Regions from separate parts of the Massilia sp. TWR1-2-2 genome, predicted to be linked through region 1. Evidence: predicted binding sites of a transcription regulator. Region 1 holds the regulator's gene; each other region holds the start of a gene.
What was found. The regulator FNR, encoded in region 1, switches genes on or off when oxygen is low (the NO sensors DNR and NnrR bind a similar motif). The targets are predictions, from matches to a motif close to TTGATNNNNATCAA.
Positions count from the first base shown of each region.

Region 2: a site for FNR is predicted at 4,369-4,382, ahead of hemN (oxygen-independent coproporphyrinogen III oxidase). Genes of this name have one in related genera too.
Region 3: a site for FNR is predicted at 5,806-5,819, ahead of ACP7DD_RS17455 (hemerythrin domain-containing protein). Genes of this name have one in related genera too.
Region 4: a site for FNR is predicted at 1,836-1,849, ahead of nirK (copper-containing nitrite reductase). Genes of this name have one in related genera too.

Region 1 covers NZ_JAFCWM010000001.1:251,127-258,669, forward strand. Annotated here, with positions in the region: gene ccoN (cytochrome-c oxidase, cbb3-type subunit I) at 1-634, shown strand, start outside; gene ccoO (cytochrome-c oxidase, cbb3-type subunit II) at 618-1,232, shown strand; gene ACP7DD_RS01340 (cbb3-type cytochrome oxidase subunit 3) at 1,234-1,401, shown strand; gene ccoP (cytochrome-c oxidase, cbb3-type subunit III) at 1,394-2,332, shown strand; gene ccoG (cytochrome c oxidase accessory protein CcoG) at 2,329-3,750, shown strand; gene ACP7DD_RS01355 (FixH family protein) at 3,765-4,313, shown strand; gene ACP7DD_RS01360 (hypothetical protein) at 4,310-4,558, shown strand; gene fnr (fumarate/nitrate reduction transcriptional regulator Fnr) at 4,568-5,344, opposite strand; gene ACP7DD_RS01370 (hypothetical protein) at 5,488-5,937, opposite strand; gene ACP7DD_RS01375 (hypothetical protein) at 5,939-6,109, opposite strand; gene ACP7DD_RS01380 (DUF805 domain-containing protein) at 6,343-6,954, shown strand; gene ACP7DD_RS01385 (S8 family serine peptidase) at 7,172-7,543, opposite strand, start outside.
Region 2 covers NZ_JAFCWM010000004.1:123,027-130,569, reverse strand. Annotated here, with positions in the region: gene ACP7DD_RS05565 (adenosylcobalamin-dependent ribonucleoside-diphosphate reductase) at 1-2,185, shown strand, start outside; gene ACP7DD_RS05560 (c-type cytochrome) at 2,349-2,657, opposite strand; gene hemN (oxygen-independent coproporphyrinogen III oxidase) at 2,778-4,217, opposite strand; gene ACP7DD_RS05550 (nitric-oxide reductase large subunit) at 4,582-6,858, shown strand; gene ACP7DD_RS05545 (RrF2 family transcriptional regulator) at 6,919-7,344, shown strand; gene ACP7DD_RS05540 (DUF2249 domain-containing protein) at 7,368-7,543, shown strand, end outside.
Region 3 covers NZ_JAFCWM010000018.1:17,631-25,173, forward strand. Annotated here, with positions in the region: gene ACP7DD_RS17435 (hypothetical protein) at 1-48, shown strand, start outside; gene ACP7DD_RS17440 (peptidase domain-containing ABC transporter) at 161-2,275, shown strand; gene xseA (exodeoxyribonuclease VII large subunit) at 2,991-4,352, shown strand; gene sodB (superoxide dismutase [Fe]) at 4,449-5,027, shown strand; gene ACP7DD_RS17455 (hemerythrin domain-containing protein) at 5,114-5,707, opposite strand; partial or broken gene ACP7DD_RS17460 (ABC transporter permease) at 5,921-6,297, shown strand; gene ACP7DD_RS17465 (response regulator) at 6,509-7,195, shown strand; gene ACP7DD_RS17470 (hypothetical protein) at 7,226-7,543, opposite strand, start outside.
Region 4 covers NZ_JAFCWM010000004.1:113,737-121,279, reverse strand. Annotated here, with positions in the region: gene ACP7DD_RS05530 (Crp/Fnr family transcriptional regulator) at 1-250, opposite strand, end outside; gene nirK (copper-containing nitrite reductase) at 340-1,752, opposite strand; gene ACP7DD_RS05520 (hypothetical protein) at 2,004-2,546, shown strand; gene ACP7DD_RS05515 (transporter) at 2,543-2,935, shown strand; partial or broken gene ACP7DD_RS05510 (TlpA family protein disulfide reductase) at 2,935-3,111, shown strand; gene ACP7DD_RS05505 (TlpA family protein disulfide reductase) at 3,143-3,415, shown strand; gene ACP7DD_RS05500 (cation transporter) at 3,555-3,806, shown strand; gene hmgA (homogentisate 1,2-dioxygenase) at 4,180-5,472, opposite strand; gene ACP7DD_RS05490 (dihydrofolate reductase family protein) at 5,626-6,285, shown strand; gene ACP7DD_RS05485 (hypothetical protein) at 6,415-6,717, opposite strand; gene ACP7DD_RS05480 (hypothetical protein) at 6,826-7,023, opposite strand; gene ACP7DD_RS05475 (hypothetical protein) at 7,023-7,385, opposite strand; gene ACP7DD_RS05470 (NnrS family protein) at 7,514-7,543, opposite strand, start outside.

The sequences.
Region 1 (7,543 bases):
CCTGCTGGCGCCGTCGTGGGGCGGGATGATCAACGGGATCATGACCTTGTCGGGCGCCTGGCACAAGCTGCGCACCGATCCGATCCTGAAGTTCCTGATCGTGTCGCTGTCGTTCTACGGCATGGCCACATTCGAAGGTCCGATGATGTCGATCAAGACCATCAACTCGCTGTCGCACTACACCGACTGGGGCATCGCCCACGTCCATGCCGGCGCTCTGGGCTGGGTCGGGTTCATCACGATGGGATCGATCTACTACCTGATTCCGCGCCTGTCGGGCAAGAAGGAAATGTGGAGCGTGCGCCTGATCGATCTGCACTTCTGGGTCGCCACCATCGGCATCGTGCTGTACATCGCCTCGATGTGGATCGCCGGCGTGATGCAGGGCCTGATGTGGCGGGCGGTCAATCCGGACGGCACCTTGACGTACACCTTCGTCGAAGGCGTCAAGGCGACCTATCCGTACTACGTGATTCGCTTCGGCGGCGGCCTGCTGTACCTGTCGGGCATGCTGATGATGGCCTACAACACGCTGATGACGATGCGCGGCACGACAGCGGTCGACCCGACCATCCCGTCGATCACGCCTAAAAAATCGCACAAGACAGGAGCAGGTAATGAAGTTTTCGCATGAATGGATCGAGAAGAACCCTTGGCTGCTGATTGGCCTCGTGCTGCTCGTAATCTCGGTGGGCGGGCTGGTTGAAATTGTGCCGCTGTTTTTCCAGAAGTCGACCACCGAGCCGGTGGCGGGACTCAAACCGTACTCGCCGCTGCGCCTGGTGGGCCGCGACATCTACGTGCGCGAAGGCTGCTACAACTGCCACTCGCAGATGATCCGGCCGTTCCGCGCCGAGACCGAGCGCTATGGCCACTACTCGGTGGCCGGCGAATTCGTCTACGACCGGCCGTTCCAGTGGGGCTCGAAGCGCACCGGTCCCGACCTGGCGCGCGTCGGCGGGCGCTATAGCGACGAGTGGCATCGCACCCACCTCGACAGCCCGCGCGACCTGGTGCCGGAATCGAACATGCCGAACTACCCGTGGCTGGCAAAAGCGCGGCTGGTGCCGGCCGACGTGGTGCCGAAGATGCGCGCGCTGCAGCGCCTGTCGGTGCCGTACAGCGAGCAGGAAATCAACGACGCGCCGGCCACGCTGGAAGGCAAGACCGAGCAGGACGCGCTGGTGGCCTACCTGCAGGGCCTCGGCACGCAGATCAAGACAAGGAACTGACATGGCAATCGAACATATTTTTGACAGCGCGAGCAGCGTGATGACGGTGATCAGCTTCACCACTTTCGTCGGCATCCTGCTGTGGACCTTCGTGCTCAAGCGCGGACAGGATTTTGCGACGGCGGCGGCACTGCCGTTCGCCGACGAGGAGGACAGCGGTCATGGCTGATTTCACCAACGGCTTCTGGGACTACTACATCGCCGTCATCACGCTGCTGTCGATCGCCGGCTGCGGCCTGCTGCTCTGGTCCCAATCGATCCACCGCGTCAAGGAGATCCCGGAAGGCTCGCCCGCCGGTCCCGGCACCACCGGCCACGTATGGGATGAAGACCTGACGGAGCTGAACACGCCGATGCCGCGCTGGTGGATGTGGCTGTTCTACCTGACGATCGTGTTCGCGCTGGTGTACCTGGTGCTGTATCCGGGCCTGGGCAGCTACGCCGGCAGCTTCGGCTGGAAGTCGTCGGGCGAATACCAGACCGAACTCAAAAAGGCGGACGCCGAATACGGCCCGCTGTTCGAGCGCTACGCCAAGCTCGATCTGAAGACGGTGGCGGCGGACCCGCAGGCGCAGGCGATCGGCGAGCGGCTGTTCCTGACCTACTGCGCCCAGTGCCACGGCTCTGACGCGCGCGGCAACAAGGGCTTTCCGAACCTGACCGACGGCGACTGGCTGTACGGCGGCGACGCGGCGATGATCAAGACGACCATCATGCACGGGCGCAGCGGCATGATGCCGCCGATGGGCGCTGCGGTGGGGTCGGACAAGGACGTCGAGAACGTCGCCCATTACGTGCGCAGCCTGTCGAACCTGACCACCGATCCGATCAAGGTCGCCTTCGGCAAGCAGAAGTTTGCCGCCTGTGTCGCCTGCCACGGCGCCGACGGCGGCGGCAACCAGGCGCTGGGCGCGCCGAACCTGACCGACAAGGTGTGGCTGTACGGCGGTAACGCCGACACCATCATCGAGACGGTCAACAAGGGCCGCAGCAATACGATGCCCGCGTTCGACGCCTTCCTCGGCGAGCCGAAGGTGCACCTGCTGGCAGCGTACGTGTGGGGCCTGTCGAATCAACCGGCGGCGGTGCCGAAAAAATGAACGAGGCAGCGCCGCGCGAGGCAATCATCAAGATGTACGCCAAACGCGAGGAAATCTATCCGCGCGAGGCGAAGGGGCCGTATGCGACGCTGCGCTGGGCCTGCGTGTGGCTTACCCAGCTCGTGTTCTACGGCCTGCCGTGGCTGAACTGGAACGGCCGCCAGGCGGTGCTGTTCGACCTCGGTGAGCGCAAGTTCTATATTTTTGGCGTGGTGCTGTGGCCGCAGGACTTCATCTACCTGGCCGCGTTGCTGATCATCTGCGCCTTTGCGCTGTTCCTGGTGACGGCGGTGGCAGGACGGGTGTGGTGCGGGTTCGCCTGCCCGCAGACGGTGTACACCGAGATTTTCATGTGGATCGAGCGGCGCATCGAAGGTGCGCGCAGCGCCCGCATCCGGCTCGACCGCCAGCCCTGGAGCGTCGGCAAGGCCGCGCGCAAGGTCGCCAAGCATTCGGCCTGGCTGGCGGTGGCGCTGTTGACGGGCCTGAGCTTTGTCGGCTACTTCGTGCCGGTGGAGCGCCTGGCGAACCAGTTGTGGAATCTGCAGTTGTCGTCGTGGGAGACGTTCTGGGTGCTGTTCTATGCGCTGGCAACCTACGGCAACGCCGGCTGGCTGCGCGAGCAGGTGTGCAAGTACATGTGCCCGTATGCGCGCTTCCAGAGCGCGATGTTCGACCAGGACACGCTGATCGTCACGTATGACGTGGCGCGCGGCGAGCCGCGCGGCGCGCAGGCCAAGGCGGCGCCGGAAAAAAGCTTCGCCACGCTGGCGCTGCCGAAAGCGGGCGACTGCATCGACTGCAGCCTGTGCGTGCAGGTGTGCCCGACCGGCATCGACATCCGCGACGGCCTGCAGTACGAGTGCATCGGCTGCGCCGCCTGCATCGACGCGTGCAATACGGTGATGGCCAAAGTGGACAAGCCGCCAGGACTGATCCGCTATTCGACCGGCAATGCGATGGCCAACGGCTGGAGCATGGCGCGGGTGCGGCGCCAGCTGGTGCGCCCGCGCATCCTGGTTTACTGCGCGCTGCTGGGGGCGATCGTGTTCGCCGTCGGCGCCGCGCTGGCGCTGCGCACGCCGCTCAAGCTCGACGTCATCCGCGACCGCGGCGCCATGGGGCGCGAAGTCGAGGACGGCATCATCGAAAACGTCTACCGGCTGCAGGTGATGAACACGGCCGAGAAGGCGCATACGTTCCGCGTGTCGGTGTCGGGGCTGGCGTCGATCAGCCTGGCTTCGCCCGAGCTGGCGCGACTCGAAGGGGCCAGCGCGCGCGCCGTGCCGGTGCGGGTGAGGGTGCCGAGGAGCGCCGCCGCGACCGGATCGAACCAGATCGAGTTCGTGCTCACGGCGCTCGACGACCCGGCGCTGAAGGTGACCGAAAAAGCGGTCTTCATCGTTCCGAAACCATGATCAAGGAAATCTCCATGCCAATCGCATCGACTGTCGCATCCCCGGCCGCAGCGCCGGTCCGTCCGTGGTACAGCCACCGCTGGCCGTGGTTGCTGATGATCGGCCCTGTGTTCGTGCTCGTCGGCGGCGGCGTGGCCGGCTCGCTGGCGCTGTCGCGGCCCGACGCGATGGTGGTCGACGACTACTACAAGCAGGGCAAGGCGATCAACCAGGATTTGCGGCGCGACCGCGCGGCGACGGCGCTGGCGATCGCGTTCGAGGCAAGCTACGACGCCGGCGCGGGGGTGCTGAGCGGCGCGGTGACCAGTGGCGGCGCGCCGCTGCAGGCGCCGCTGCACATCTACCTGGCGCACCCGACCCAGCCTGGCAAGGACCTGCAGCTGCTGGCGCGGCCCGGCAGCGACGGCCGCTTCGCGGTGCCGGTGGCAAAGCTCGAAGCGACCCACTGGCAGGTGGTGGTGGAGGGCGCGCGGCGCGAATGGCGGGTGGCGCGCAGCTGGAGCTGGCCGCGCGAGAGCGCGCTGGCGATCCACGCCGACGCACCGACGGCGCCGGCGCCGTGAGGGGCAGCATGCGGCGGCTGGCGATGACGGTATTGTGGCCTTCGTTCCTGGCGGCGGCGCTGGCGGAAGGCTGCGTGTTCTCGGTGTTCGATCCGGCCGACCTGGCGTACCTGGCGGCGTCAGGCATTACGCCGACGGCGGTCTACAGCGTCGGCTTTTTTGCGTTGTGGAGCGTGTGTGCCCTGTCGAGTTTGCTGACGATGTATCTGGTGGTCACGCCGCCCGACCAGCGGGCGCCGTTTTAATCGTGGGCTTTACGCCATCGGGCTGCAGCGCTCGGTGCCGGCGGCCATTGCCTTGAGCAGCGCCGGCTGCAGCAGCGTCACTTCGCGCTTGTCGACCTTGAGCAGGCCCTGCTTCTTGAAGCGCGACAGCAGCCGGCTGATGCTCTCGATGGTCAGGCCGAGGTAGTTGCCGATGTCTTCGCGCGACATGCGCAACTGGAACGCGGTGGCCGAATAACCGCGCGCGGCGTAGCGGGCCGACAGGTTGGTGAGGAAAACGGCGAAGCGCTGCTCAGCCTGCATGTTACCGAGCAGCAGCATGACGTTTTGCTCGCGCGTGATTTCGGTGCTCATGATGCGGTGGAAATGGCGCAGCAAGGTCGGCACGTGCGCGAACAGGTGCTCGAGGCCGTCGAACGGAATCTCGCAGACCTCGCTGTCTTCGAGGGCGACGGCGTCGCAGTGGTGGCGTTCGCCGCTGATGGCGTCCATGCCAAGCAGTTCGCCGGCCATCTGGAAGCCGGTAATCTGCTCGTCGCCGGCGGCATTGACCTGGTAAGTCTTGAAGTGGCCGAAGCGGATCGCGTACAGGCTGCGGAATGGCTGGTCCATCTGATACAGGCGCTCGTCGCGGGCGATGCGGCGGCGCAGGCCGATCACTTCGTCGAGGCGGACGATTTCCGCCGCGTCAAGGCCCATCGGCAGGCACAGCTGGTGCATGCTGCAGTTGGCGCAACTTGCCTTGAGGGCAGTGATGTTCAGCTGCGGCAGAGCGGTTGGTGACGAAGAAGCAAGCATTGGCGGCATTCAAGTTGCGGCATGTCCGCGGCGCGGACATCCACGTTCATTATACGCCTGCGTATGGACGAATTCGCCGCAGCCGCGTCAATGCGCTGGCGGAGACGTGAATCTGTCGCGCCAAGCCGCGCAAACCACAGGGCAGCGCCGCGTCAGCGCTCCTGCCAGCGTCCCATCGCGGCAAATGACAGCGTGACATGCCGGTTCGCCTGCGACAGGAAACCGATCTCGGCGCTGCTGTCTTGCAGATGCAATAACTGGCCCGCCATCACGTCGTACATCGGCAGGCTGCCGGTGGGCCGCGCGCACAGGTGATAGCGGATGATGCCGTGTTCGCCGAGGACGTCGATGTTGACGGCCGAGTCGAGCCGGATGCGGTAGCGGTCGCCGGTGCTGCCGCCGATGACGTGAAAGTAGCCGTGGGCCTGGAATTCGCGGCGCTGCTCGGCGTTGAGCAGGCCGAGCAGGAGCGACAGCGCCCGTTGCTCGGCATGGGCCCGTTGCAACGCCTCTTGCCGCAGCTTTTCGCGCGTGCGCCGTGCTGCCTGCCACCACGCGGTGCAGCGCGCGAAAAGCCAGCTTGCCCGATCCAGCACTGGCAACTTAGCCGCCGACGATACGCGGCACCATGACCACTTCTTCCATGGTCGGATCGAAGGCCGTGATCGCCCGCTTGGCGTCGGTGCGGCTGATGGCGCCGAACGCGGCGTATCCCTGCTTGACCAGGCGGTCGAAAGTCTTCTGTGCGGCGGCGATTTCCCTGGAATTGGCCATGTTCCAATTCATTTGCCGGTGACCAGAGTCGTCCATGATATTCATTGCGCCAATTGGCGATGCGTGTGCGTTATCCATCATTCCTCCTCGACAGCTGAGACGTTACCGAACCACTACCTGCTGTAGACACCGGCGCAGCAGGCAAAGTGGCCCGGGATCAATGCAGAATTTGATGTAGATCAAGGAAATGTTTGAACAGTGAGCAGAACTGCTCGACAGCAGAGGAGACTCTCTTGCTCTACGCCAAGATGAGCTCCATGCAAATCGTCACTATCGACCCGGGTTCCTGGCCGGCCCCGACCGCGCCGCAGCAAAGGCGCTGCAGCCAGAAACGGCCGCTCATGCAGGGAGACATCTTGGAAACTACTTTTGGCGATGCCATGGCGAACCCGGCCGGTGCCGACCGCTACCAGCCCAGTTTGCTGACGGTGAACGGCAGGATCGGCCGCCTGCGTTACTTCACCTATTGCTGCGTGCTGACAATGGCGGTCTTGTGCGTAGCCACCGCCAGTGTCGCGGCTTTTTCACCGATGGTGGCGATGACGGTGATTTTGACCTCCTATCTGGCGTTCATCCCCGCGACGTTCGTGCTGATGATACGCCGCCTGAACGACCTGGACCGCTCGGGCGGGTGCTCGCTTGCGGCGATCGTGCCGTTCGACAACGTTGCGCTTGGGCTGTATGCGACCTTCGCGCGGGGCTCGGCGGGCGCCAACCGCTTTGGCCCAGCGCCCGTTCCCAATTCGCGCGCGACCGTCATCGCCGCAGTGGGCGCACCGGCAGGCGCATTTGCGCTCGGTATCATCGTTGGGCTGACGGGCGCGACGTTCAGGGACTTCGCCTGAGCGCACGCCCGAACAGAAGTGGCTTCCTAGTCAACATTATCTTTATAGAATTCTGTCCACAGATTCTGTGGGTAAGATGACCACATAAAACGCGCTTGTACCAGTACGAGTGACCTAATTATCGGCCTGCCTAAAAATTAAGCACGTTCAAGCGCGCAGCATGAAAGAAGGAGCGACGGCCATTACTGCCGTCGCCCCGTTACATGTTGCACTGCGATCAGCGCACGACCACGACCTGCACCGTCGAGCTGGCCCAGTTGCCGGCCGCGTCTTTCGCCACGACCTTGATGGCGTGCGAGCCGGTCATCCAGCGGCGCGTCTGCCAGGTGTAGGCGAGCGAGCCGCCGTTGCCATTGCTGACGAGTGCATTGTCGATGTAAATCGACTGAATCATTCCTGCCGTGCCGCTGTTATCGTTGGCGCTGACGCTGATGATGACGGCGCCGCTGACGGTGCCCGAAACCGGATTGTCGATTTTCACGGTCGGCGCCGTGGTGTCGGCGGCGGGCGGCGGCACCGCGTTGGCGACGCTGACCGACACCGGGTTCGACGCGGTGGCATTGCCGGCCTTGTCGTAGGCCGTGGCGAC
Region 2 (7,543 bases), on a different contig from region 1:
GGTGGGCGACTCTGTCACCGGCTGGCACGACGGCCTGCCCGGCATCTACACCGCCGTCGCCGAAGCGGCCGAGACGATGCGCCGCGGCGGCGGCGTCGGCTACGACTTCAGCGCCATCCGCCCGTGCGGCAGCAAGGTCAAGGGCACCCATTCGCGCGCATCCGGGCCGGTGTCGTACATGGAAGTGTTCGACGCTTCCTGCAAGACGGTCGAATCGGCCGGCGCGCGCCGCGGCGCCCAGATGGGCGTACTGCGCATCGACCATCCGGATATCGAACGTTTCATCACGGCCAAGCATGACGGCGCCTTCACCAACTTCAACCTGTCGATCGCGGTGACCGACGCCTTCATGCAGGCGCTGGAAGACCAGCAGCCGTTCGACCTGGTGCACGCGGCCGAGCCGTCCGACGACCAGATCGCCGCCGGCGCCAGCCAGCGCGCCGACGGCAAGTGGGTGTTCCACACGCTCGACGCCGGCCTGCTGTGGCAGGCGGTGATGCAGTCGACCTACGACCATGCCGAACCGGGTGTGCTGTTCATCGACCGCATCAACGCCGAAAACAACCTGTACTACGCCGAGCAGCTGTGCGCCACCAATCCCTGCGGCGAGCAGCCGTTGCCGCCGTACGGCTGCTGCGACCTGGGCTCGATCGACCTGACCCGTTTTGTCGACGCGCCATTCACGGCGCAGGCGGCGATCGACTTCGCGCGCCTGCGCGAGGTGGCCGCGGTCGGCGTGCGCATGCTCGACCTGGCGCTCGACGCCACCGAGTGGCCGCTGCCGCAGCAGGCCGAAGAAGGTCGCACCAAGCGGCGCGTGGGCCTGGGCTTCCTCGGTCTCGGCAGCGCCCTGGTGATGCTCGGCGTCGCCTACGACAGCGATGCCGGCCGCGCGCTCGCCGCACGCATCGCCGAGGACCTGCGCGACGCCGCCTATAACGCCTCGATCGACCTGGCGATTGAAAAAGGCCCGTTCCCGCGCTTCGACGCCGAGGCCTACCTGGCCGGCCAGTTCATTGGGCGCCTGCCGCCGACGCTGCGCGCGCGCATCGCTCAACATGGCATCCGCAATTCGCACCTGCTGTCGATCGCGCCGACCGGTTCGATCACGCTGGCGTTCGCCGACAACGCGTCGAACGGCATCGAGCCGGCTTTCTCGTGGGTCTACTACCGCAAGAAGCGAATGGCCGATGGCGGCACCCGCAGCTACGAGGTGGCGGACCACGCGTGGCGGCTGTACCGCCACCTCGGCCACGACGTCAGCAACGACGCCGCCCTGCCCGCGCAATTCGTCACCGCCTTGCAGATGGCGGCGCGCGACCACCTGGGCATGATGCAGGCGGTGCAGCCGTTCATCGACACGGCGATTTCGAAAACCGTCAACGTGCCGGCCGATTATCCGTACGCCGACTTCAAGGACCTGTACCGCGATGCCTGGCGCGCTGGCCTGAAGGGATTGGCGACGTATCGGCCCAACGCCGGCCTGGCCAGCGTGCTCAGTGTGGCGCCGGCGCCGTCGTCGGCGGTCCTGCCCGATGAAGATCCGCTGCGCCGGCGCTTCGACAGCCGGCCATCGGGCGAACTCGAATCGGTCACCTGCAAGGTGCGCTACACAACACAGGAGGGGCCGAAGGCGGCGTATCTGACGGTCAGCTTCATCCGCGCCGAAGGACGGCTGGACGGCCTGCCGGTGGTGATCGAGCGGCCGTTCGAGTTCTTCATGCCGGCCAACCAGCGCAGCGACGGCCAGCAGTGGATCACCTCGACGATGCGGCTGCTGTCGCTGGCGGCGCGCGCCGGCAGTTCGGTGGCGCGGGCGCTGGCGGACATGCGCGAAGTGGTGTGGGAGAAGGGGCCGGTTCGCTGCGGCAGTTTCACGCGCGCCGATGGCAGCGAGGTGCCGATGTATCACGACTCGGAGGTCGCGGCGATTGCCTTCATGCTGCAGCGGGTGCTGATCCGGCGCGGGTTCCTGGACCAGAACGGCGACCAGGTGCCGACCGTGGAACTGGCGCGCCAGCTGGCCGGCGGCGCGGCCGACACGTCGTACCGCGCGGTCCAGAGCGCGCCGGCGCAGCGCACGCACGCGGGACGCAAGTGTCCGGACTGCGGCGCGCACGCGCTGCACAAGGTCGATGGCTGCAGCCATTGCAGCGAATGCCACTACATCGGTAGCTGCGGCTAACGCGCGCGCAGGCGGGGCTGTTGCAGAACCACAGCTCGAAAAACCGTCGTGCCCGCCATTGGCGGACCCGACTTCCCGCGTGCGCGGGAACGACGGTCTTTAGGTTTGCTGTATTCGTCGCGGCGCGGACATGCTTCATTACCCACACCTGCAAGACCGACGGCTACTTTTGTGCGAGCACCCACTTGGCCAGCGTTTGGGCTTCGGCCGCGCTTACCGGATTAGGCGGCATCGCCATGGCGCCCCACGTACCCGTACTGCCTTTTGAAATGCTGGCGACGAGCTTGGTCTCGGCGTCCTTCTGCCCCTTGTACTTGGCCGCCACTTCCTTGAAGGCGGGACCGAGCACCTTGGTGTCCATCGCATGGCAACCCATGCAGTTCTTGGTTTTTGCCAGGTCGGCGTTTGCCTGGGCAGGTGCGCCCAGAGCGAGGGCCGCGCACGCGAGCGCAGCGGAAATCAAGTTCTTCATGTACATCTCCGGGAAAGCCGCGGATGCGGCAAAACCATTGTAGAGCGCCGCACCCACGACTGGCCAGCGGGCATGCGAAGCGGCGGGCCATTGCTTGAACTGGTTTAAGAATCGCGCAGTTCAGATGGTTTTCGAGTAGCGCATGCGCTGCAGCGCAATGTCGTTGGACGTGCCGAAGTATTTGTCGAACACCATGCACAGGTTGCGCACCAGCAGGCGCCCGGCCGGCGTCACGGTCAACCCGGCGTCGCTGATGTCAAGCAGCCCATCGCCTTCGAATTCGCGCAGGCGCCGCAGTTCGGCGGCGAAGTAGACGCCGAATTCGATGCCGTGCGCGCGCTCGACCGACCGCACGCTCAGCGCGAAATCGCACATCAGGCGGCCGATGACGTCGCGCCGGATCACGTCGTCGCGCGTGAGCTCGATGCCGCGCGCCACCGGCAGGTGGCCTTCGTCGAGCGCGGCGTAATAGCGCTCGAGCGACTTCTCGTTCTGGCAGTACGAATCGCCGACGGCGCTGATGGCCGACACGCCGCACGACACCATGTCGGTGTCGGCATGCGTCGAGTAGCCCTGGAAGTTGCGGTGCAGCTGGCCGCTGCGCTGCGCCACCGCCAGCTCGTCGTCCGGCTTGGCGAAATGGTCCATGCCGATGTAAATGTAGCCGGCGGCGGTCAGGCGCTCGATGCACAGGCCGAGCATGGCCAGCTTGTCGGAGTCGCTCGGCAGGTCGGCGTCGACGATCAGGCGCTGCGACTTGAACAGCTGCGGCATGTGGGCGTAGTTGTAGATCGAGATCCGGTCGGGACTGGCCAGCACCACCTTGGCCAGCGTCTCGCCGATCGTTTTCAGGCTCTGCTTAGGCAGGCCGTAAATCAGGTCGATGCTGATCGAACCAAAGCCCGCCTCGCGCGCGGCGCCGATGGCGTCGAGCGTGAGCGCGTCGGGCTGGATGCGGTTGACCGCCTTCTGCACTTCGGGGTCGAAGTCCTGCACGCCGAGACTGAGGCGGTTGAAGCCCTGGCGCCGCAGCGAGAGGATGCGCTCGCGGTCGACCGTGCGCGGGTCGATCTCGATCGAGTATTCGCCGCTGTCGCCGTCAGCGAATTCGAAGCAGCTGGCCAGGTGCGCCATCAGCGACGCCATCTGCTCGTCCGACAGGTAGGTCGGCGTGCCGCCGCCCAGGTGCAGTTGCTCGACGCGCTGCTCGCGGCCGAGCAAGGCGGCCTGCATGCTGATCTCGCGCTTGAGGTACTCGAGGTAGATGGCGGCCTTGTCGTGCTCTTTGGTGATGATCTTGTTGCAGGCGCAGTAGTAGCACAGCGACTCGCAAAACGGAATGTGCAGGTACAGCGACAGCGGCAGGCGCGGCGCCGCTTCGCCTAGCTGGCCGACGACGGCGGCATAGTCGGCGTGGCCGTAGCCGGCGCGGAAGCGATCGGCCGTCGGATACGAGGTATAGCGCGGCCCTTGCTGGCTCATCTTGGCGATCAGGGCCGCGTCGAAGTGGACCGCCGGCGATGCCGGATTCGCCTGGATCGGCGCGTCGGTGTGGATCATGATTGTTCTCCCGTGTGTCATTTCAGCGGCGCGATGGCAAGCCAACGGCGAGCCGCAACGGCACCCATGGTAGTGACGCCAACTCGGGGCGACAAGGCGAAATGTGCGCGTGGGAGCTTTATTTGCATGCAACAGTTCTTCTTGCGCAAACTTGATCTACATCATGGGCGGCGGCGCCTCGTTCCCACTACCATCGGCTTTCCTGGCGTTATCAACGTGCGATTTCCCGCCGCCGAGCCGTCCTGCGAAATTCTTAATCTGGATTAGTTTTGACCACACAGCGGGTTTGCACCATCCAAAACATGCAAATAAAATGCATCTTAGTCCTCATCCCTTTACACCTACAACATCAATAAGGAATCGTATGCACGCCACGCGCAAACTATGGACCTGGCTAGCGGTCATCTGCGTATTTTCGTTCGCCGCCCTCCTCTGGGTCGGCCGCGAAATCTACCTCGAAGCGCCGCCCATCCCAATCCAGGTAAGCAGTACCGAAGGCACGGTACTTTACACGAAAGAGAACGTCCAGTATGGCCAGCAGGCATGGCTGGCGGCCGGCGGCCAGCAGCTCGGCACCGTCTGGGGCCACGGCAGTTACCTGGCGCCCGACTGGTCGGCCGACTGGCTGCACCGCGAGGCGTTGGCGCTGCAGGAGCTGGTCTCGCAGCGCGATCATGAGCGCAAGTATGCCGAACTTGAAATCGGCGACAAGGCGCGCGTCGACGTCACGGTCAAGAACGAACTGCGCGCCAATACCTATGACGCCGCCACCGGCACCTTGACGCTGTCGACGATCCGCGCCGAAGCCGTGCGCCGCACCGCCGCCCACTTCAACGATTTGTTCGGCGACGCCGCCTCGCTCGACGCGCTGCGCGAGCAGTACGCGATGACGCCGAACTCGCTGCCGAAAGCGTCGGACCGCGAGTCCCTCACCGCGTTCTTCTTCTGGACCTCATGGGCCGCCTCGACCGACCGTCCGGGCCAGAGCAACCTGTCGTACACCAGCAACTGGCCGCACGAGCCACTGGTTGGCAATACGCCGACCGCCGGCGCAGGCATGTGGTCGATCGCCAGCGTCATCCTGATGATCGCCGCGATCGCCGGCATGATCTTCTTCCATTCGATGCACAAGGAAGAAGGCGACCCGACGCCATCGAAGAACGACCCGCTGTTCGACCTGAAGCCGACGCCGTCGATGAAGGCGACGCGCAAGTACTTCTTCGTCGTCGCCGGCCTGATCCTGGCCCAGGTAGGCATGGGCATCATCACCGCCCACTACTCGGTCGAAGGAAACAGCTTCTTCGGCTTCCCGCTCGCCGATATCTTGCCGTACACGGTCAGCCGCACCATCCACACCCAGTTCGCGGTGCTGTGGATCGCCACCGCCTGGCTGGCCACCGGCCTGTATATCGCGCCGGCCATCTCGGGCCATGAACCGAAGTACCAGGCGCTCGGCGTCAACGTGCTGTTCTACGCGCTGCTGTTCATCGTGGTCGGTTCAACCGCTTTCGGCTGGATCGGCACCCTGCAAAAGCAGGGCGTCGACTTCGCCTTCTGGATCGGCAACCAGGGCCTGGAATTTACCAGCATGGGCCGCATCTGGCAGATCCTGCTGTTCGTCGGTCTGCTGTTCTGGGTCACGCTGCTCGGACGCGGGCTGTGGCCGGCGCTGAAAAAGCCGTCGGAGAGCCGCGGCCTGATCGCCATGGTGTTCCTCGCCGCGGTCTGCATCGGCGGCTTCTACGCCACTTCGCTGGCCTGGGGCCGCACCACCCACTATTCGATGGTCGAGTACTGGCGCTGGTGGCTGGTGCACCTGTGGGTCGAAGGCTTCTTCGAAGTGTTCGCCACCGCCGTCATCGCCCTGCTGTTCACGCGCCTGGGCCTGATCCGCGCCGCGTCGGCCAACAGCGCCATCGTGCTCGAGACGATCGTGTTCCTGTTCGGCGGCATCCTCGGCACATTGCACCACCTGTATTTCACCGGCACCCCGACGTCGGTGATCGCGATCGGCTCGATGTTCTCGGCGCTCGAAGTGGTGCCACTGTCGATCATCGGCATCGAAGCGTACCGCAACTACCAGCGCTCGCAGGCCGCGCCGTGGGTACAAGCCTACAAGTGGCCGATCCTGTGCTTCATCGCGGTCGGCTTCTGGAACACCGTCGGCGCGGGCCTGCTGGGCTTCACGATCAACACACCGATCGCGCTGTACTACATGCAGGGCATGAACATGACGGCGGCGCACGGTCACGCAGCGCTGTTCGGTGTGTACGGCATGCTCGGCATCGGCCTGCTGCTGTTCTGCCTGCGCGGCCTGTCCGACCGCCTGGCCTGGTCCGACAAGGCCCTTCGCCCGATGTTCTGGCTGCTTAACCTCGGCCTGGCGATGATGGTATTCATGTCGCTGGTCCCTGCCGGCATCTACCAGGCCTGGGCCAGCGTCACGCGCGGCGTCTGGTACGCCCGTTCGCCGGAAGTTGTCCACTCGAGCTTCATGGAGACGATGGTGTGGCTGCGCGTACCGGGCGACATCGTGTTCTCGATCGGCGTCATGTTCCTCATCGTGTTCATGTGGCGCCTGGTGTACCAGAACCGCCCCGCGCGCAAGCTGGCCGCCGCAGCGCTGGCCGCGGTGAAGTAAAAGCTGGCCGGCGCCCATTGCGGGCGCCGGCCTTTTTCATCCGGAACGGGAAACATCGCCATGCGCCTGACCGACTACACCGACTATGCCTTGCGCCTGCTGATGCACCTGGGCGTCAACCCTGGCAAGATCATCACCGTGCGCGAGATCGCCGACATCCATCGCATCTCGTACAATCACCTTTGCAAGATCGCTCACCAGCTTGGCATCGACGGCGTGCTAACCACGCTGCGCGGACGTGCCGGCGGCATCCAGCTGGCGCGCCCGCCGGAGCAGATCATGCTTGGCGCGGTGATCCGCATGACCGAACCGGATTTCAAGATGGTCGACTGTTTTTCCGAAGCGGCCAGTTCTTGCGTGCTGGCCGGCCGCTGCCGCCTCAACGGCTTGCTGGCCGAGGCGACCGCCGCCTTTTTCGCGCGGCTCGACCAGGTGCCGCTGTCGGCGCTGCTGCCTGCCGCGGCGCTATCGCTGCCTGTAACGTGACACCCACTTCCTCCTATGACCCCATGCCACAGCCAACCAATCCCACTGAAGTGTTCCTCGACCTGCGCGGCCTGTATCCGCCGGAGCCGATGGAGCGCGTACTCGATGCGCTAGCGGATCTGCTGGCCGGCCAGCAGATCCGCATGCTGATCGAGCGCGAGCCGCACCCTTTGTATCGCATCCTCGAGACCAACAACTA
Region 3 (7,543 bases), on a different contig from region 1:
TGTCTTTCGCCCGACAAGAAAACCTTTACGCCGCGTATCTGGAAGTGATCTCGCGGAGCAGTTCACAGCCTTCATGACCGCACAGCTTCACCTCTCCGCCCAGTCGTAAACCGCAGTTTCACGGCCCGGAAGGCCGTGAAGCTGCTTCTTGGAGCCTGTCATGCCTTTGCCAGTAATCCTCCAGACTCAGGCCGGCGAGTGCGGCCCGGGGTGCCTGGCCATGGTCGCCACGCATCTCGGTTTGCGCACTGACCTTGCCACGCTGCGCGGGCGCTTTTCCATTTCGATCAACGGCACCAGCCTGGGAGTCCTGTCCGACTACGCCGACCACCTCAAGCTGTCAACCCGCGGTGTGCGCCTGGAACCGGAAGAGCTGCGCGATCTGAAATGTCCATCCATTCTTCATTTTTCAATGAATCATTTCGTCGTGCTGCGCAGCGCGACGGACAAGGAAATCGTCATCCACGATCCCGCTGTCGGGGTGCGCAAGCTGGGCTACGACGATGTGAGCAAGGAGTTCACCGGCGGCGCATTGGAACTGGCGCCCACGACAGACTTCCGCCCGGCCGACGAGCGGCGCAAGATATCGCTCAACACCCTGATTGGCAAGCTTGATGGCTGGTGGCAATCACTTGGCTTGGTGTTCGGCATCGCGCTCGGGCTGGAAGCGCTCGGGCTCGCCGCGCCCCGGTTGAACCAGTACATGATCGACGACGTGCTGATGTCGGAAGACCGCAGCTTGCGCGACTTGCTCACGCTCGGGCTGGTCCTGCTGGTGCTGGCACAGAGCGCGCTGTCGCAGATGCGCGGCATCACCATCATGTACCTGACCACGCACCTGAACGTTCAATGGGTCAGCGACGTATTCGGCCGACTGGTCCGCCTACCGATGGACTGGTTCGAGAAACGCCAGCTTGGCGATGTGCTATCGCGCTTCAGTTCGGTCGGGCCGATCCAGGACCTGTTGACCACGCGCGCCATCACCGCGGCGTTGGATGGCCTGATGGCGATACTGTCGTTGTGCATGATGTTCTTGTATAGCGCATTGCTGGCGTCGGTTGTGGTGGCTACCGTGGCGCTGTACGCATTGGTTCGGGCGGTGTCGTATCGACCATTTCGAGAGGCCAATCTGGAGGGAATGGCGCTGGCGGCGAGGGAGCAAACCTGCCTGATGGAGACTCTTCGGGCGATGGGCCCGATCAAGATGTTTGGGCGCGAACTGGACCGGCGAGCGCGCTGGCTGGCGATGAAGGTCGACACGGTGAACCGCAACGTGCGCAGCCAGGTCATGGGGCTGTGGTTTACCAATATCAACACCACCATTGCTGCCCTCTCGGCGGCAATGGTGATGTGGCTGGGTGCCGGACTCGTGATGGATGGCGCTTTTACGGTCGGCATGCTTTTCGCGCTGGTCACTTATAGCGGAATGTTCTCTGCACGGATGACAGGGCTAATCAATGTCTACATCGACTACAAGATGCTGTCGCTGCACTGCGAACGATTGGCCGATATTGCGCTGGAACCCGTCGAGGCTGACGTTGAACATGCGCATGACGTGGAGCAATTGATTCCGAAACTGGAACTAGTCAACGTCTGCTATCGCTATAGCGACAGCGAGCCATGGGTGCTGCGCAACATCAGCCTGACCATCGACCCGGCCGAATCGGTCGCGATCGCCGGTCCTTCCGGCTGTGGAAAAACCACATTGGTCAAGTTAATCATGGGTAGCCTCAAACCGACGTTCGGTGAGATTCGCTATGGCGGCGTCCCTATCGAACAACTTGGCGTGCGCTCGTACCGCAAGGCGTTGGCCGTGGTGATGCAGGACGATATGCTTCTGGCCGGCTCGCTCAAGGACAACATCTGCTTCAACGACGAGCAGCCCGACATGGCACGCATCGAACTATGTGCCAGATTGGCGCAGGTCGAAGCCGACATCAAGAGTATGCGGATGGCCTATGAAACACTGATCTCCGACATGGGCTGCAGCCTGTCGGGTGGTCAGAAGCAACGCGTGCTGCTGGCGCGTGCGCTGTATAAGCGGCCCAAGGTGCTGATCATGGACGAAGCGACCAGCGCGCTCGACGTGGCGCTGGAGCGAGGCGTCAACGAAGCCATTTCGACGCTTAGCATTAGCCGCATCATCATCGCGCACCGGCCAGAGACGATCGCGAGCGCCAAACGTCTGATCGCACTGCGCAGTGGCCAAGTGGTGCATGACGCGATTATCGCCAAGCCGGCTGGCGAGGACATCTCACCGGTCCAGGCTGAGTGAAATTTCGCCGCCGCACACCGCCACAAACGTTCTGCACACCTTTTGTGGATAAGACTGTGCGCAAGGCATTTGACTCTAGTAAAGACCGTTGATTCAATTGAGAAAATTCGGCCTGCATAAAAACGAGGCATCAGCGAATATCCCGCTTCTCGACGAGAAAGGCGCCCCACTTCCCGCAGCGCAGAAGTTCTGCACACCTTTTGTGGATAAGATTGTGCGCAAGACCTTTTACTCTCATCCAGCCCCTTGATTTGACTAAGTATTTTGGCTTTGCGCAAAATCAAGGCATGCTGGTCAAATGCAGGGTAAAACGCCTTCCGCGCAATTGTGTCATGCTGTTTTGTTCACCGATTCGCGCATGCGACCCGCTTCTGCACATCTTTTGTGGATAAGATTGTGCGCAAGAGCGTTGACACCAGCCCAGGTCGTTGATTCCATTCACAAATTTCTTAGTGCGTAAATATTTAGCACCTAAAGCATCACCGCGCGTCGCGTTGTTTCGCACAGAAACTGTGGATAACTTTGTGATTAAGTATGAAGACTTTCGTCAAAGTCCTTGATCCATAAGGCTTTTTCTGTTTTGAGAGAAATTAAGGCACAGCGATTTCTCCTTTAAAATCAGTCACTTGTGAAAAATACTTGTAAGACCCGGCAATGTATGACATAAGCATGGCCGCCCTGACATTTTGTGGATAGATCACCCGAGCCGAGCCCTATGCAGACCAGTTTCGACCCTGATTCCAGCTACGCCGCCCCGCCGGTGCTGACCGTCACCGCCCTCAACCAGCAGGTCGCGCGCTTGCTCGAGCGCACATTCCCGCTGACCTGGATCGGCGGCGAGATCTCCAATTTCACCCGCGCCAGTTCCGGCCACTGGTATTTCACGCTCAAGGACGACGCCGCCCAGGTGCGCGCGGTGATGTTCCGCGGCCGCGCCCAGGTCGCCGGCTTCATGCCGCGCGAAGGCGACAAGGTCGAGGTGCGCGCGCTCGTCACGCTGTACGGCGCCCGCGGCGACTACCAGATCAACGTCGAGTCGATCCGCCGCGCCGGCGTCGGCGCCCTGTTCGAAGCGTTCCTGCGGCTGAAGGAGAAGCTCGGCGCGCAAGGCTTGTTCGACGAGGACCGCAAGCGCGCCCTGCCGCTGTTCACCCGCAGCATCGGCATCGTCACCAGCCCGCAGGCGGCGGCGCTGCGCGACATCCTGATCGCGCTGAAGCGGCGCGCGCCGCACATTCGCATCGTGCTGTATCCGAGCCCGGTGCAAGGGCTCGGCTCGGCCGACAAGATTGCCGAGGCGATCAACAATGCGTCGCGCCGCGCCGAGGTCGACGTGCTGCTGGTGTGCCGCGGCGGCGGCTCGATCGAAGACCTGTGGAGTTTCAACGAGGAAGTAGTGGCGCGCGCCATTTCCGCTTGCAGCATGCCGGTCATTGCCGGCGTCGGCCACGAGACCGATTTCACCATCGCCGACTTCAGCGCCGACGTGCGGGCGGCCACGCCGACCGCCGCCGCCGAGCTGGCCGCCACCGCGCGCGCCGACTGGATGGCGTCATTGTCGGCCGACTGCACCGACCTGCGGCGCGCGATGCGGCGCACCCTGTCGGAGGCGAACCTGAACCTGGACAATTACGCGCGCCGCCTGATCAGCCCGTCGGCGCGGATCGGCCACCAGCGCCTGCAGGTGGTGGCGCTGTCGACGGCACTGACGCACGCTGTGCGCGCCCCGCTGAACCGCAACAGCTTCACGCTGGCCCAGCTGCGCGCGCGCTGGTCGCGCCATCGTCCCGACGTGCGTGGCTGGTGCGCCGAGATCGCCTCGCAGCAACGCCACTTCGCCGCCAGCCTGGCCAGCCAGATGCGGGCGCGGCGCAACGCGCTGGCGGCGCTGTCGGCCCAGCTTGAACTGCTCAACCCGCAACGCACGCTCGAGCGCGGCTACGCCATTGTCAGCGACAGCCGCGGCCACGTGCTGCACTCGCCGGCGGCGATCCGGGTCAACGAACGGCTGCTCGTGCGGCTGGCCGACGGCAGCGCGGAAGTTGGTGTTGCCAGTGTGCAGGGGCTACTGGAGTAGCGCGCCAGAAGCAAAAATGCAACGAACCCGCATCCGAATTACAATAAGAGTTGTTTCAACGATCAACGCTCTTCCCAATCAATAAAAGGACACTTCATGGAACATACCCTGCCACCCCTGCCGTACGCAATGGACGCCCTGGCTCCGCACATCTCGAAAGAGACGCTGGAGTACCACTACGGCAAGCACCACGCTACCTATGTGACCAACCTGAACAACCTGATCAAGGGCACCGAGTTCGAGAACTTGTCCCTCGAAGAAATCGTCAAGAAATCGTCCGGCGGCATCTTCAACAACGCCGCCCAGGTGTGGAACCACACCTTCTACTGGAACGGCATGAAGCCGGCCGGCGGCGGCGCGCCAAGCGGCAAGGTCGCTGACGCAATCAACGCCAAGTGGGGCTCGTTCGACAAGTTCAAGGAAGAATTCACCAAGTCGTGCCTGGGCAACTTCGGTTCCGGCTGGACCTGGCTGGTGCAAAAAGCCGATGGCGGCGTCGACATCGTCAACACCTCGAACGCCGGCACCCCTTTGACCACCAGCGACAAAGCGCTGCTGACCTGCGATGTCTGGGAACACGCCTACTACATCGACTACCGCAACGCCCGCGCCAAATACGTCGAGTCGTTCTGGGGCCTGGTCAACTGGGACGCGGTCAACGCCAACGCCGCCTAAGCAAAGCGTCGGACCAACAGAGTTCGACATGGCATCAAAAAAGGCCCCGTTTTGGGGCCTTTTTTCGTCTCGACCTTCTGACTGCCTCAAGCTTCCGATGCGAGGCCGATCGGCGCCGGCGTGATGTTGACAATCAGCGAGAACAATCGGTCGAAGCCGTCCTTGTAGGCGGTGCCGGCCAGCGGATCCCAGTTGGCGGCGAACCAGCCATCGACGTCGAGCCAGTCCTGCGCCGTCAGGAAGCGGTCGGCCGCCGGCAGCACGATATCCTCTTCGAGCCGCATGTGCGCCTGGCTGTAGGCGCAATACTCCTCCACCGCGCGGGCGAACGGCGCGAACCCCGCTTCGCGGTCGAGTTCGTATCGAGTCAGCTGGTGTTCGAGCTCACGCACCATCGCTTCGCCGGCGACGTGCTGCGCGCTCAGCTGCGCGATCTCTTCGTCAACGGTGCCGGTGCGCTGCTGCAGCAGCGCGAACAATTGCTCTTCTTTCGGGTGATGCAGCTTTTCGGGATAGTCGACGATATACAACAGCATCGCGCGAAACACCTTGCACGCGGGCGCCTTGCCGCCATCGGCGGTGGCGCGGACGAAATGACGCATCGCCTGCAGCACCGCCCACAGGCGGTCGTGTTCTTCATGGATGACGCGGGTGCCTGCATGGGTCGCTAAAGGGCGCATTGCTCAATTCCCGTAGATTGGGGGACAGATGCCGGACAGCACCCTGTCGGTATCGACATTACCAACGCCGATGCTAGGCGACGGGGCGCAATAAATCCATGATGTAAGTCAAGACGGGCACATCCAATATTCGCGCGTAAAAGATCCAGTTGGGTAGATTTTTTGTGAAATAACGATGTGGCGGTCGTACAAATGGCAATTTTCGGTGTTTGTCCACGGCTCGCGCTGAACACCTGCGCCGGCTTTCGCGCGGTGAGTCGCTGCGCATGACCGGCCGCAACTACGGCCTTGGCGGACTGCGGCTGATGGTGCAAATCCTGATTTCCGGCCGCGTTGCCGGCGACCCTGTCGGGGCTGAAGATAGGCTGGGCGTTCGCTTGGCGCACCTTGATCGCGGCCGAGCTGGTGTTCGGCACCACCTCCGGCGCGGGCGGGCTCGGCTGGTGCATCTTCCAGAGCCGCAACGAGCCTACACCGACAAGGTGTTTGCCGGCCTGGCCGCCGTCATCGTCATCGGGCTGCTGGTCGAGAACATCGTGTTCCAGTCGGTCGAGCGGCTGACCGTGTGCCGCTGGGCAATGCAACGCTAGCGTCATATGCCGGCGCGCGATAACGATATGTGAAATCAATCTTGGCCGCTTGCGCGCCGATGCTCCAGCACCAATTCGGGGTCAGACCTAGGTCTGACCCCGAATTGGTGGGGTGGCAAGTGTCGTGAAAGTGTGGCGAGATGTCAGCTTGTGTCGCGGAAAGGGATTTTGGGCATTGGCTCTACTACAATGGCTGCCGAGGAGAGTTGCCATGTTTCGAGTAATGCTAGTGGAAGACGATGCCAGGCTTGCCGAGCTGGTGATGGAGTATTTGAGCGGCTACGAGTTCGAGGTCGAACTCGTCACGCGCGGCGACCAGGCGCTGGCGCGCTTCGCCGACATCGCGCCGGACCTGGTCGTGCTCGACCTGATGCTGCCAGGCCTCGACGGCATGGTGGTGTGCCGCCAGCTGCGCGCCGTCAGCGAGGTGCCGATCCTGATCCTGACCGCGCGCGAAGATTCGTACGATGAAGTGTCGGGACTGGAGCAAGGCGCCGACGATTTCCTCAACAAGCCGGTGCAGCCGCGCGTGCTGCTGGCACGCCTGCGCGCACTGATGCGCCGCGCCAGCGCTCGCCCCACCACCGATGGCCAGCCGCTGGTGTTCGGCGCGCTGACGATTACGCCCAGCGAACGCAGCGTCAGCTGGCGCGGCGAACAGTGTGTGCTCAGCAATACGGAGTACAAGTTGCTGCTGGTGCTGGCCAGCTCGGCCGGCCAGGTGCTGTCGCGCGACGCGTTGCTCAAAAAGATGCGGGGCATCGAATTCGACGGCCTCGACCGCAGCATCGACAACAGCATTTCCAAACTGCGGCGCCGCTTCGACGACGCCGCCTCGGAAAAAATCAAGACCGTGTGGGGCGAAGGCTACCTGTTCTCGCCGTCGTCCTGGGCTTGACCGAACTTACTCCGAACTTGCTTTTTTAATTCACTCGAAGACAGGCGCGATCCCCAGCGGCGCTTCTTGCGTCACCACCTGGCCGCGCGCCGGCGCGTCGCCGAACCTGTACAGCACCGTCTTGAAGCCGTCGTCGGCGTCGTCGGCGAAGATGGCGCCGTCGACCACCGGCAAGGCCTGCGCGGAGTCGCCATTGCGCACGCGCACTACCGGCGCGGCGCCCTTGCGGGCAAAGCCGAAGCGCACCCCGGCGCAGCTCAGGCTGCGCGCCGATGCATCGGCATAGCGCGCGAATTGAAGCGCCTGGTTGCAGGCGGCGCGCAGCTCGGCCGCCTCATACACGCCATC
Region 4 (7,543 bases), on a different contig from region 1:
TGAAGCCAGGGCCGATGATCTCGACGATCTTCTCGTCGCCCTGCACCGACAGGAAGCCGAGCTTGACCTGGCCGTAGATGACGACGTGAAAACCGCGGCACGGATCGCCACGCCGGAAAATCGGCGCGCCGCGCGGCAGATATAGCTCCTGCGTCCCTGCAGCCAGCGTGGTCAGCTCTTGCGCCGAAAAGTCGGCGAACAGCGGCAGGCGCTTGAGAAACTCGCGGCGGTCGATCTTGGTCGTCAGCATGGCGGCCCTTTTCAATATTCAGAATAACAACGCAAAACAACAACGACAAAAGACCCGCAAGCTGCGGGTCTTGTCATCAAACCTGCCGATCAATGACCCGAGTCGGCGTCCGGCTTGCTGGCGGTGCGGAACACGTCAGGATTGTCCTTGCCGACGACGTGGAGGAAACCGGCCAGGCCTTTTTCCATCCGCGACAGCGCATGGTCGACCAGGATATAGCGACCCGGCACCTCGACCTTGAACTCGACCATTGTCGCGCCGCCTGGCGGCACCAGCGTCGTCTGCACGTTCCTCGCCGGCGGCGACGTCAGGTCGGCCTGCGAATAGACGCGGTCGAACACTTCGCCGATGACGTGGAAGCTGGACGTCAGGTTAGGTCCGCCGACGCCGAAGAAGATGCGCACGGTTTCGCCTACTTTCGCTTCCATCCGGTGCGTCTTGGTCAGGGCGTCGTGAGTGCCGTTGAACATCAGGTGCTCGGGCTGCTCGTTGAGCAGTTTTTCGAGCGAGAACTCGGCTTCGCCGGGAGTGCCGTGGCGCTGCGCGGTGTAGATCTCGCCTTGCATCACGTAGAACTCGCGGTCCACCTTGGCCAGGCCGCCTTCGGGCTCCACCAGGATCATGCCGTACATGCCGTTCGAGATGTGCTGGGCCACCATCGGTGTGGCGCAGTGGTACACATACAGGCCCGGGTTGAGCGCCTTGAAGGTGAAGCTCTTGGTGCTGCCGGGCGCCGCCTGGGTGACCGCGGCGCCGCCGCCGGGACCTGTCACCGCATGGAAGTCGACCGAGTGGATCATGTGGCTGTCCTTGGCGTTGGCCATGTTCACTTCGACCGTGTCGCCGACGCGCACGCGCAGGAAGGGACCCGGCACCTTGTTGTTGAAGGTCCAGTAGCGGTAGGTGGTGCCGTCGGCGAGCTGGCCGGCGATCTCGGTCGTCTCGAGGTTGACGGTCAGCTTTTTAGGTCCGCGCGCGCCGACCGGCGTGCCGACCGCATACGGGCTTTGCGAAACGTCCGCACCCTTGGCGACCGGCGCGGCCACCGCGCCGCCGACGATGATCTTGCCGATCATGCCGGCCGCGACGTGGCCCGGCAGCGTGCAGATATATGTGAACACGCCCTTCTTGTCGGCCTTGAAGACGATCGAGGTGCTCGCGCCCTTGGCGTTGATCTGGTTCGACTTGGCGTTAAAGTCAGGCACGCTGACGTCGTGGGTGGCGCCGTCGCCGTTGACCAGATTGATCTGCACGATGGCGCTTTCGGCCACGTTCAGCGTTGGGTTGGCGGTGCCTTTGCTGGCGCCGCTCTCGCTGATGAACACCAGCTTGCCGTCGGCGATATCGGTGCGCAGCGTGAAGGTGACGTCGGGGCGGTACTGGACGGCGGAACCGGCTGCCGGGGCGCCATGCGCAGCGCCATGCTGCGCCATCGCGGGCGCCAATGCGGCCGTGCCCATGACCAAAGCCATCAAGGCTTGCGAAATAATTGTTCTTTTCATTTTCTTCTCACCTGGTTATGTCAGATGCGACGTGCATCCGTTGACAATGAACAAATCATACATTTTAGATGCATCTTAAAAAATTGATACACATCAAATATTTAGCAAGCCGCAGGACTAATTCATTCATTTAGGAAAACTTGACGTAGATCATGTGGAAAATATGCATCACAAAAGTATGATTTTTTCTGCCACGACAAATCATCAGTAACGCCAGCCCACGCGGGCTTTCCAGCACAGGTAAAAAAATAATGAAAACCACGCTCACCGTTCTGGCGGCCGCCATCGCCGTCCTCTCTTCCTCGCTCGCGCAAGCCAGCTGTGGCGCTTCGTTTTGCGCCGTCAACAGCAACTGGACGGCCGAAAGCGCGCTGGCCGAATCGGCCAATGCCTTCGACGTGCGCTACGAGCAGATGAATCAGGACCAGCCGATGTTCGGCTCGCGCAAGGTGTACCCGGGCGAAGTGCCGTCCCACCACGACGAGGTGAGCACGCGCAACCGCAATGTGATGGCCAGCTACAGCCACAACTTCGGCAACCGCTTCGGCGTCACCGTCAGCGCCGCGGCGGTGCAGCGCGATCACCTGCACATTCATAATCACCACGGCGAGAAAATCACCGACACGTGGAAGTTCACCAAGTTGAACGACGTGCGCGTCATCGGCCGCTACCGGTTGCTCAGCGTGGAAAACCCGCTGAAGCCGGCCAGCGCCGGCGTCACGTTCGGCGTCAAGCTACCGACCGGGAAGTTCGACATCGCCAACGCCAAGGACGCCATGGCACCACCGACCTGATCGCGGGCGGCTACTATCACCAGAAGCTGACCGAGATCGGCCTATCCTGGTTCGCCCAGGCGCAGTACCAGCATGCGCTCAACACGCGCGACAACTACCGGCCCGGCGCGCAGCTCGGGCTCGACCTCGGCGTACGCAAGGGATTGGGCGGCGGCTTTGGCGTACTCGGACAACTTAATTATGTTCACAAGAGCGCCGACAGCGGCAGCGAAGCGGAGCCGGCAAGCAGCGGCGGGCGCTTCCTGTACGCCAGCCCTGGCCTGAGCTACACGCTGCCGTCGTCGATGCAGCTGTACGCTTTCTACCAGGTGCCGCTGCGCCGCCAGGTAACGGGAGTGCAGCTCACCGCCAACCGCGCGCTGGTGATCGGCCTGTCCGGCCAGATGTGATGGGAACCCTTGCTGGCATGGGCGGCCGTCCGCTGGCGCGCGTGGCCGCGGCGCTGCTTGCCGTCGCCGCCTGCATGCCGGCGGCGGCGATGGACCTGACCGACCTGCAGGGCCAGGCGCACGCGCTGGAGACCTATCGCGGCAGGTGGCTGGTGCTCAATGTCTGGGCCACCTGGTGCGCGCCGTGCATCAAGGAGATGCCCGAGCTTGAAGCGCTATCGCGCGCGCGCGGACGTGGCGGTAATCGGGCTGGCCGCCGATGGCGACAACGTCTCGCGCCTGCGCCAATTTGCCAAGGCGCTGCGCGTGACCTATCCGATCGTCGCCGGCAACGACGCGCTGATGAAGGAGTTCAAGGTACAGGCCTATCCCACCACGCTGCTGTTCAACCCCGACGGCAAGCTGGTGATGACGCGCCTGGGACAGGTGACGCGCGCCGAACTGGAAGCGCAGTTACCGGCGGCCAGCGCGCGGAATTGATCTGGTTTAGGTTTTCGAAAAGACGAGGGCAAGAACGGCCGGATGTGATGGACCGCATCGCAATTTCTGCCTATGCTGAAATTGGAAACCGGGTCAGACCCGGTTACAAGCTGAATACACCACAACAGGAAAAAATTACATGGAAACGACAACAATGACCATCCCGGCCATGCAGAACGAAGCGATCGCCATCGCGGTAGCCAAGGCGATCGAATCGGTGGAGGGCGTCGACAGCGTCCACATCACGCTGGCGCATTCGCGCGCCCGCGTCGCCTTCAATGAAGTGCTGGCGGCGCCGCGCGACTTGCGCGCGGCGGTGGAGACGGCCGGCTTTGTCGTCGCCGACGACGCACCGGGGCGCAAATCGTGCTGCGGCGGCTGCGGCGGCTAAGCGCTACGCCGCCACGCCGGCCAATCGGCTGGCGCCGGCAGCACCGTGCCGCGGCATTCCCAAAGCCGATGCGCGCGCTGCCTGGCTTCTCGCACCAGCCGCACAGGACGATTCGCCGGCGGCGGCAGCCAGCGGCCGCGCTGCCGGCCCCAGCGCGCCGCATTGCGCGGCCAGGGAAAGGTCGACGATTTAGTCGGCGATGGCCACGCCACCGCGATACGCTTCATCGCTGCCGGCGCGGCGAAATACCGCGAACGGCAGGTTTCTGGATCGGGAAGTCGGTGCCCACAAAGTAGGCCGAGCCGAGCCAGCTTTGCTGGTCGGGCGCGCGCGTCTCGTTCAGTACTGAATCAGGTTTTTCCTTGTATGCGTATTAGCGGCGCGACGGGTCGAAGTTCTTTTCGAGCCCGCGCCAGCATTCGGCGTAGTTCTCTTGCAGCTGCGCCGATTCGAGCGCGTGGCGGGTCGGACGGATGACGGTCGGTGTCTCGAACATGAAGGCCATCGTGTCGCTGACGCGGTCCGGGCGGCTGGTGTCGGCGGCGCTGGCCTTGTCGAAGGTGGCGGCGTCCGGCCCGTGCCCGCTCATGCAGTTGTGCAGCGAAGCGCCGCCCGGCACGAAGCCTTCGGCCTTGGCGTCGTAGGCGCCGTGGATCAGGCCCATGAACTCGCTGGCGAAATTGCGGTGGAACCAGGGCGGACGGAAGGTGTTCTCGGCGGCGAGCCAGCGCGGCGGGAAGATCACGAAGTCGATCGTGTCGACGCCCGGCGTGTCGCTCGGCGCCTGCAGTACCAGGAAGATCGACGGATCGGGATGGTCGTAGCTGATCGATCCGATCGTGTTAAAGCGGCGCAGGTCGTACTTATAGGGCGCGTAGTTGCCGTGCCAGGCGACGACGTCGAGCGGTGAATGGGCGATGTCGGCGCGCCATAGCCCGCCCTGGAATTTGGCCACCAGTTCGAGGTCGCCTTCGAGGTCTTCGTAGCAGGCCACCGGCGTCTGGAAATCGCGCGGATTGGCCAGGCCGTTCGAGCCGATGACGCCGAGGTCGGGCAGGCGCAACAGCGCGCCGTAGTTTTCGCACACGTAGCCGCGCGCGCTGTCGCCTTCGAGCCGGACCTGGAAGCGCACGCCGCGCGGGATCACGGCGATTTCCTGCGGTTCGATGCGCAGAATGCCAAGTTCGGTCGCCAGCACCAGCGCGCCCGACTGCGGCACGATCAGCAGTTCGCCGTCCGCATTGTAGAAGTAGCGCTCCATCGAGCGGTTGGCCGCGTACACGTGGATACCGCAGCCGCTGCCCGCTTCCGGGCTGCCGTTGCCGCCCATCGTCACCAGGCCGGCGACGAAGTCGGTAGGCTCGGTGGGCATCGGCAGCGGATCCCAGCGCAGCTGGTTCGGCGACGGCGCCGGCCCGTCGAAGCGGCTGACCAGGCGGGCGCCATCGATCGGCGTGAAGTGGCCGTGCATGGCGGCCGGGCGGATGCGGTACAGCCACGAGCGGCGATTGCTGTGGCGCGGCGCGGTGAACGCGGTGCCCGACAGCTGCTCGGCGTACAAGCCGTACGGCGCGCGCTGCGGCGAATTGCGCCCTTCCGGCAGCGCGCCGGCCAGCGCTTCAGTGGCGAATTCGTTACCGAATCCGGTCTGGTAGTCCAGCGACATGATGGTTCTCCTGAGTTCACTGTCGTCAATGATAAATTACTTTCGCGTCAGCCGGGCATCGGAAGCGACGAAAGGCAGAGTCGCCCTCTGCCGTGCCGGGGTATCGGCATATACTGTTGGCACGCCAGTGAGGCGTCTGCATGGAGTCAAACGATGACACGAGTTCGCGTTGAAGGTTTCACCATCTCGCTGGACGGATACGCCGCAGGTCCGGATCAGGACCTCCAGAATCCACTCGGCGTCGGCGGTACGGAGCTGCACCAGTGGCTACGCCCGACGCGCACGTTTCAGGGAAAAGTGTTTGGCCAGGAAGGCGGCACCACCGGGGTCGACGATGTTTTCGCCGCTCGCGGCTTTCAGAACGCCGGCGCCTGGATCCTGGGAAGGAACATGTTCTCGCCGGACCGCGGCGACTGGCCGGACAAGAACTGGAAAGGCTGGTGGGGCGACAATCCGCCGTATCAAGTCCCTGCGTTCATCCTGACCCACTATGCGCGCCCTTCCATCGAGATGGAGGGCGGCACGACATTCCACTTCATCACGGGAGGCATTCGCGAGGCGCTCGACCGCGCACGCGAAGCGGCCGGCGGCAAGGACATACGGATCGGCGGCGGGGCCGACACCATTCGGCAGTATCTGCGCGAAGGCCTGATCGATGAACTGCATATTGCCATCTCACCGGTGTTGCTCGGGCGCGGCGAGCCGCTGTTCGAAGGGCTCGATTTGCGCGCGCTTGGCTACGAATGCGTGGAATCGGTAGTGTCGGAGAAGGCGACGCACATCATACTGCGGCGAAACACGTCATCTTCGTAGCCACCGAACGCAACACCGTCGTCTCCGCCATTGGCGGAGCCGACTTCCCGCGCAGGCGGGGTTTCCGACGGTATCAGCGGCCGTCGCGGCGCTTCGCGGCGAGCGAACCGGCGATCAGCATTGCCAGGATCAACGCAATCGTCGACGGTTGCGGCACCGATGCCGTGATCGAGAACTGGTTTGATCCTTGCCGGTGCCGCCTCCGTGATAATGGCTCGGCAAGTAGATCCGTTTGAGCTCGAGATCCTGGCCGATGTCCACCATCGGCAGGCCGGGAGGTGCAACGACCAGATAGCCGACGGGCGCATTGCCGGGCGCGATCTTGGCAAGCCGGATAGCTACCTCGGCATCAGCGAGCCAATCGCGGTACTGCGAAGCCGAGTGTGCCTTTTGGCAGTGCCCGACGATCGCCGCACCGTCGAGCCCCCCCAAGGGTCTCGAGAAAAGTCGCCTGGCCCACAAGCGCCAGCGCTTCTTCGTCGCCTTCGCGCGCGCGCCGTATGAATATATCGTTTTTCATGATGCGTTCAGAACGGCTGGCTAAAAGGACTGGACCGCGACGGCGATGACAAACACAAGCACTATCGCGCCGGCGATGTACAAGAAATACCTGGCTGCGGTGGCCAGCAGGATATACGCGCGGTCGGCCTCCTTGCCGGGATTGCCGCGGCGGCGCTCGCGTCCCTTCACCAGCGCGTACGCAATGAAGGCAAAGCCGAAAATGAGCAGGTACTTCATCAGCTGCGCGCCAGCCACGCGGCGATGGCGATGACGATGGCGATCACGCTGACGGCGCCAGTGGCGATCGCCTGGTACAGCGCGCGCTTGCGCAGCATGTCGATGCGTGCGATCAGTTGGGCATTCTGCTGTGCCAGCGTCGTGATGACTTCGGATGCGGCCAGCATTTGCGAATGCAGGTCGGCCAGCGCTGTCTCGGCGTGCTCCAGCCGGGCAACCATCGGGTCGGGCGCGTGCACGGCGGCGTCCACGGCCTTCACCGCATCGTGCTCAGGATTTTTTTTCCCGACCGCGTCCCACAGCCTGCGCGCCGTGCCTGCCACTTCCGGCGCGGCCTTGATGACATCGCGCCACGGGACCATCCTTAACATTCCTACCCAGCCGCCTGCCATAACTCCCCCAAAGCCCACGCAAAATTTGCCAGCAATGATACACCGGGGAGCGCCGCCAAGCTTGTCTTTACGTCACTGGCGCGACCAGTGCGAGACGCCTAGCCTTCCTTGCCGTCGATGCGTGCCTG